One region of the Pseudomonas sp. GW821-FHT04C07 genome, then DNA from elsewhere that is predicted to be linked to it. Evidence: predicted binding sites of a transcription regulator. Region 1 holds the regulator's gene; the other holds the start of a gene.
The links. The regulator sigma-54, encoded in region 1, starts transcription at its own class of promoters, with help from an activator protein. The targets are predictions, from matches to a motif close to ANTGGCATNNANNTTGCTNT.
Positions count from the first base shown of each region.

Region 2: the regulator sigma-54 is predicted to act here: its motif matches at 1,171-1,190, upstream of nirB (nitrite reductase large subunit NirB).

Region 1 is NZ_JBWKTM010000017.1:102,609-106,259, forward strand. It holds gene lptB (LPS export ABC transporter ATP-binding protein) at 1-325, shown strand, start outside; gene AC07UI_RS26040 (RNA polymerase factor sigma-54) at 596-2,089, shown strand; gene hpf (ribosome hibernation-promoting factor, HPF/YfiA family) at 2,166-2,474, shown strand; gene ptsN (PTS IIA-like nitrogen regulatory protein PtsN) at 2,487-2,951, shown strand; gene rapZ (RNase adapter RapZ) at 2,954-3,651, shown strand, end outside.
Region 2 is NZ_JBWKTM010000002.1:17,214-20,864, forward strand. It holds gene nirB (nitrite reductase large subunit NirB) at 1-936, opposite strand, end outside; gene AC07UI_RS03665 (DUF2784 domain-containing protein) at 1,491-1,844, opposite strand; gene kdpE (two-component system response regulator KdpE) at 1,953-2,642, opposite strand; gene kdpD (two-component system sensor histidine kinase KdpD) at 2,639-3,651, opposite strand, start outside.

The sequences.
Region 1 (3,651 bases):
CGGCATGAGCCTCTCCGGTGGCGAACGTCGTCGCGTGGAAATCGCCCGAGCCCTGGCCACCGCACCGAAGTTCATCCTGCTCGATGAACCGTTTGCCGGTGTGGATCCGATCTCGGTGGGAGACATCAAGCAGATCATTCATCACCTGAAGGCCAAGGGCATCGGCGTGCTGATCACAGATCACAACGTCCGTGAAACCCTGGATATCTGCGAGACCGCCTACATCGTTAACGACGGTCAACTGATCGCCGAAGGCGACTCCGCCACCATCCTGGCCAACGAGCTGGTCAAGGAAGTGTATCTGGGCCATGAGTTCCGCCTGTAAGCGCTGAGGTGTTGGGCAAGTCGTCAGAGCGCCGCTATCAATAAAACCCTATAAATTTTATTGTTACCGCGCTTTAGGCAAACACGCGCCCTCAGGTGTTCAGCCAATAGTCAGAGCGCCAGTAGCAATGAGACCCTGTAAATTTTTATTGTTACCGCGCTCTAGGCAAACACTTCAGTTTCAGGCATATAATTTGCTTATGTTTGGCGCTTCGGCGCCCTGTAGTGGATGGCGCATGTGCGCCGGCAAATAAGGTGTTAAGCCCCTGCCATGAAACCATCGCTAGTCTTGAGAATGGGCCAGCAGCTGACGATGACACCGCAGCTGCAACAGGCCATCCGCCTGCTCCAATTGTCGACCCTGGACCTGCAACAGGAAATTCAGGAGGCACTGGAGTCCAATCCGATGCTCGAACGCCAGGAAGAAGGCGACGACTTCGATAACGCCGACCCTCTGGCCGACAACGTCGAGCAGAAAGCCAATACCGATGTTCAGGAACCCTCTTACCAGGAAACCGCCCCGACGGTGGATAACCTCGAGGAAGGCGACTGGAACGAGCGCATCCCCAACGAATTACCTGTCGACACCGCTTGGGAAGATGTTTACCAGACCAGTGCCAGCAGCCTGCCGAGTAACGATGACGACGAGTGGGACTTCACCACCCGCACATCGGCCGGTGAGAGCCTGCAGAGTCATTTGCTCTGGCAACTGAACCTGGCACCGATGTCCGATACTGATCGCCTGATCGCCGTTACCCTGATCGATTGCATCAACAATCAGGGCTACCTGGACGAAACTCTTGAGGAAATCCTCGAAGCCTTCGACCCGGAACTGGACATCGAACTGGACGAGATTGAGGCCGTCCTGCACCGCATCCAGCAATTCGAACCCGCCGGTATCGGTGCGCGCAACCTCAGCGAATGCCTGTTGCTGCAGCTGCGTCAAATGCCAGCCAAAACACCTTGGCTGAGCGAGGCTAAACGCCTGGTCACCGACTTCATCGACCTGCTTGGCAGCCGTGACTACAGCCAGCTGATGCGCCGTATGAAGCTCAAAGAGGACGAACTGCGGCAGATCATCGAGCTGGTGCAAAGCCTCAACCCGCGCCCGGGTTCTCAAATCGAATCCAGCGAAGCCGAGTACGTCGTCCCCGACGTCATCGTACGCAAGGACAACGAACGCTGGCTGGTGGAGTTGAATCAGGAATCCGTGCCGCGCCTGCGGGTCAACCCGCAGTACGCCGGTTTCGTGCGCCGGGCCGACACCAGCGCCGACAACACCTTCATGCGCAACCAGTTGCAGGAAGCGCGCTGGTTCATCAAAAGCCTGCAAAGCCGCAACGAAACCCTGATGAAAGTCGCCACCCAGATCGTCGAGCATCAACGGGGCTTTCTCGAGTACGGCGATGAGGCGATGAAACCGCTGGTGCTGCATGACATCGCCGAAGCGGTCGGCATGCACGAATCGACAATTTCCCGGGTCACCACCCAGAAATTCATGCATACCCCGCGCGGCATCTACGAACTGAAATATTTTTTCTCCAGCCACGTAAGCACCTCTGAAGGCGGTGAATGCTCGTCTACAGCGATCCGCGCGATCATCAAAAAACTGGTTGCAGCGGAAAATCAGAAAAAGCCGTTGAGTGACAGCAAGATCGCTGGTTTACTGGAGGCACAAGGCATTCAGGTAGCCCGTCGCACCGTCGCCAAATACCGCGAATCCCTTGGGATCGCGCCTTCGAGCGAACGTAAGCGTTTGATGTAACGGGCCACGCCACAGCGTTCCAGTGGCAGGCATTTCTGCCTGCCGCTTTATGCACTGGCAACGAAGGAGAAGCTGTATGCAAGTCAACATCAGTGGACACCAACTGGAAGTGACCGAACCCCTGCGCATCTACATCGGCGAAAAACTCGAACGATTGGAAAGGCATTTCGACAAGATCACCAATGTGCAAGTCACGATGACCGTCGAAAAGCTGAAGCAGAAAATCGAAGCTACCTTGCATATCCCCGGCAATGAAGTGGTCGCCAACGCCGAGCATGACGACATGTACGCGGCAATCGACGCACTCACCGACAAGCTGGATCGCCAACTCAAAAAGCACAAGGAAAAGACCCAGAGCCTCCTCCAGGGCGCAACAGGTCGTTAACACTCCCAACCCATGATTCGACTTGAAAACATCCTGACCCCCGGCCGTTCTTTGGTGAACGTGCCGGGCGGCAGTAAAAAGCGCGCCCTCGAGCAAATTGCCAACCTGATCAGCCGCGAAGTGCCGGATCTGGGGATGCAAGATGTCTTCGAGAGTCTGATAGCCCGTGAAAAACTTGGTTCAACCGGTTTTGGCAACGGCATCGCCATTCCCCACTGCCGCCTCAAAGGCTGCGAATCGCCCATCAGTGCCTTGATGCACCTGGACGCCCCCATAGATTTCGACGCCATCGATGGTGCTCCGGTCGACCTGCTGTTTGTCCTGCTGGTCCCGCAAGCCGCTACCGATGCGCATCTGGAACTGCTTCGGCAAATTGCCAGCATGCTTGATCGCAAGGAAGTGCGCGAAAAACTTCGCAGCGCCGCAACTAATGAAGCCCTGTACCAGGTTGTCCTGGACGAGCAGAACGGTCATTAATCATGCGTTTGATCATTGTCAGCGGCCGATCCGGCTCCGGTAAAAGCACCGCCCTCGATGTATTGGAGGACAACGGTTACTACTGCATCGACAACCTGCCGGCCGGCCTGCTTCCGGAATTGGCCGAACGTGCGTTGATTCACACTGAACTGGCGCAACCGCTGGTTGCGGTTTCCATCGACGCCCGTAACTTGCCCAGCCATCTGTCGCGCTTTCCGGAGCTTTTGGAAGAAGTGCGCAGCCGGCACATCCAATGCGACGTGCTGTATCTGGACGCCGACGAGGAAACCCTGCTCAAGCGATTCTCGGAAACCCGTCGACGCCACCCCCTGAGCACCGCCAATCGGTCGCTCGCCGAAGCCATTGATGATGAAACCAACCTGCTTGGGCCGATTGCCGACCTCGCTGATCTGAAGCTCAACACCACCCATCTGAACCTGTATCAACTGCGCGATACCATCAAACTTCGCCTGCTGAACCAGCCGGAGCCGGGCACGGCGTTTCTGGTCGAATCTTTCGGCTTCAAACGCGGAATGCCGGTCGATGCTGACCTGGTATTCGATGTGCGCTGCCTACCCAATCCATACTGGAAACCGGAGTTGCGCGATCAGTCCGGGCTGGACCAGCCGGTTGCCGAGTATCTGGCTGCTCAGCCGGATGTCGAAGAAATGTTCCAGGATATCTCTGCGTATTTGCTGAA
Region 2 (3,651 bases), on a different contig from region 1:
CAAATTTGCGGCAACGTTACGCGCCATGCTGTAGCCCGGCGCGACCAGGCCAAAGATGCTGCCGTTCCAGGACGCACACTCGCCGATGGCGAAGATGTCGGGGTCGCTGGTGCGGCAATGATTGTCGACCACCAGACCGCCGCGGATTGCCACCTCCAGTCCAGCGCTGCGACCGACAGCGTCCTGGGGGCGGATGCCGGCGGAGAATACGATCAGGTCGGTTTCAAGGAACTCGCCATCGTTGAAGTTCATGCGGTAGGCATATTCTTCACCAATGACGATCTCCTGGGTCGCTCGCGAAAGGTGCACGCCGACACCCAAGGCCTCGATCCGTGCCCGCAGCGCCTCGCCGCCGCTGGCGTCCAGTTGCACCGGCATCAGTTGTGGGGCGAACTCGACGACATGGGCTTCCAGCCCCAGGGATTTCAAGGCGTTGGCGGCTTCAAGACCAAGCAGACCGCCACCTACCACCACACCACGACGGGCATGGGTGGCGGCTTCGCGGATCGCGTCGAGGTCGTCCAGGGTGCGGTAGACCAGCCGCGAACGTCCCTCGGCGCCGGGGATCGGCGGCACAAAGGGATAGGAACCGGTGGCCAGCACCAGGCGGTCATAAGCCTGGCGTCCGGCGCTGGTGACCACTTCCTTATGCTCACGGTCGATTTCAAGTACCTGAACCCCGAGGTGCAACTGCACGCCATGGCGGGCATACAGATCGGCATCGCCAAGGGCGAGGGACTCGGCATCACGGCCGCCGAAATACTCTGAGAGGTGTACGCGGTCGTAGGCACGCTGACGCTCCTCACCGAACACATGCACGTGATAGTGGGCGAGTGCACCGCGCTCGATCAGTTGCTCGACACAATGGTGGCCGACCATGCCGTTGCCGATAACGACCAGTGTTTCGCTTTTGATCGGGGTGACGATAGCGTTCATAGCCTTTCCTCTGTCGAAGCCGCTGCCTTGGCATGGCCAGAAAAAAACCAAAAAAAAAACGCCTGGAGCCGTTTAGCAGCTCCAGGCGTCTTTGCCTGGTATTCATTGATGTCTGGTGGGGTGATTAACCGAGGCCGCGCTGCCTGGTTCACCCGTCCCATGCCTGTTGAGGCGGGTGGTCGGCGGTGACCACTTGGGACGCCCGCCGGAGAGTTCGGCGGGTTTGTCAGTAGAAGAGCAGATTTCATGCCAGTTCCGGCGCGCGGTATTTTGATCCCGGGAAACGGTTAGCGGCGCAGGGGATGAAACGCTACAACGCGGGCTTCTCAGGAACTCTTGAAGACACCCATTGGCTTCGCCCGGCCAGTTATCACCCAGGCGCATTGAACCAGAAGGGTGCGAATTACTAGTCCGGTTCCTTTTTTGGGGCAAATCTGGTTCGGGATGCGTTTGCGGCTCATCTGTAGCCGTTAGCGAAGGCCGTGTGCAGTCGTATTTTTGTGGCTTGCGACAACGCCACTGGATCAGAACGCGTATTGCACACCTGTCTCCTTTCACTGCCTCAGCAGCAACAGGTAGACGAGCACATTGACCACCAGCACCAGAGCGCCCAGCCATACCTGTATGCCAGGTGTCAGCCCGGCCGGATAAATCAGCGGCCACAGATAATGCTCAACGAAACTGGCACCATGGCCGGCTTCTCCGGCGGCCAGACGCAGGTGGTTTTCCCATCCGGTCAACGGGCAGGGCCACTGGAAGCCCTCGACCGCCGCGCCCCAAGCCACAGCGGGCAAGTGCCACCAGCACAGGTGGCGCCATTTGAGCACCAGTAGCCCGCCGCACAGCACGAAGAGAATGAACAGCAAATGGAGCAGCACCAGCCCGTCGGCGGCTATGCGATAGAACATGTCGACTCCGTCGTTTCCGGATGCAGAGGCAGGCCATGCCGTTGCACACCCTTGAGGTATCGAGACAGGTGTTTGGAGCGTAAGGGGCCCGCCATATCAAGGCTCCGCTCAAGGAAGAAAACGGTAGCCGACACCGGTCTCGGTGATCAGGTGGCGCGGTTGCGAGGGGTCCACCTCGATCTTCTTGCGCAGACCGCCCATGAACACTCGCAGATATTGCGTATCTGTTTGATGGTTAGGCCCCCAGACCGCCTTGAGCAATTGCAGATGCGTCAGTACACGGTCTGGATGGGCGCACAAATGAGTCAGCAGGCGGTACTCCAGTGGCGTCAGATGCACGGGGACGCCGGAGCGCTCCACGACACGCCGTTCCATATCGATCCGCACGTCACCAAAGGTCACGATCGAGGTGCTTTCAACACCCTTGACGCTCCGGCGCAACTGGGCCCGGACTCGCGCGAGCAGTTCACCGGTGCCAAAGGGTTTGACCAGATAGTCATCGGCACCGGTATCCAGCGCAACGATTTTCGCGGACTCGGCACTACGCGCCGACAAGACAATAATCGGGACCTGCGACCACGTCCGCAGATCCCGGATGAGATCGACCCCATCGCCATCTGGCAGTCCGAGGTCAAGCACAATGAGGTCGGGACGTCGTGTCCCGGCTTCAATGAGACCACGCTCCAGCGACTCTGCCTCATACACCAGCAGACCTTCGGCCTGCAGCGCCATGCGCACGAAGCGTCGGATTTCAATTTCGTCCTCAACGATCAGGACACGCAGCGCCGTTTCGCTCATGGTTGGTCCTCTTCAGTCGGCTCCGCCGGCTGTTCGATAACGGGTGGCTCGCCGCGTGGCAGACTCAGCGTGAAACGCGCACCGCCATCCGGACGCGTGACGCCGTGAACCGTTCCGCCATGGACCTGGGCGATGGCACGGCTGATGGCAAGTCCTAGCCCGACGCCCGGGATTGCGCTTTCCTTTTTACCACGCTCGAACTTGCTGAATATCGCTTCCTCGTGTCCTCGCGGCAATCCAGGACCAAAGTCGTCGACCCATAATTCAATGGTGTCGCTGGTCGCTTCAGCGCCAATTCTGATAGGCGTGTCGGGCGGTGTGTACTTGCCGGCGTTCTCAAGCAAGTTGACAAGAATTCGCTCGATCAAAACAGTATCAATCTGGACCAGCGGCAGGTCCTCAGGTAGGGACACCTGCACCGGGCGCGCGCCTAAAGCAGGGCGAACGGCCCTCAGCGAACTGCCCACTACTTCCTCCAGGGGCTGCCACTGGAGATTCAGTGCAACCGCGCCTGATTCAAGTCGTGCCATGTCGAGCAAATTGTTAACCAGAGTGTTCATGCGCAGCGCTGATTCACGTATCGCATGGGCAATCTCAACGGGCTCGCCGGTCAACGGGGGCTTGGTCAGCGTCAGTGTCTCCGCCAATCCGACCATCGCCGCAAGGGGTGTTCGCAGGTCGTGCGAGATCGCAGCCAGCAGCGAGTTACGCAGGCGCTCGGATTCCATCTGAACCGTGGTGTCCTGAGCGACATTGACGTAATGGATTCTTTCCAGCGAGATGGCTAACAGCGACGCGCACGTGTCGAGCAGGCGTCGCTGCTCCGGAACGGCCAGACGAGTTGAGTCGCGCGGTTGTATCGCCAGTACACCGCGTACGCGCATTGGCGCCGATAGCGGCAGATAGAGGGTCGGGCTCGCCGGCAGGGTATCGGTTCCGTATCCGGCTGCCTCGGCTTTATCGAAGGACCACTGGGCAATGGCAGAGTCGACCTCAGGAGCATCGCCGG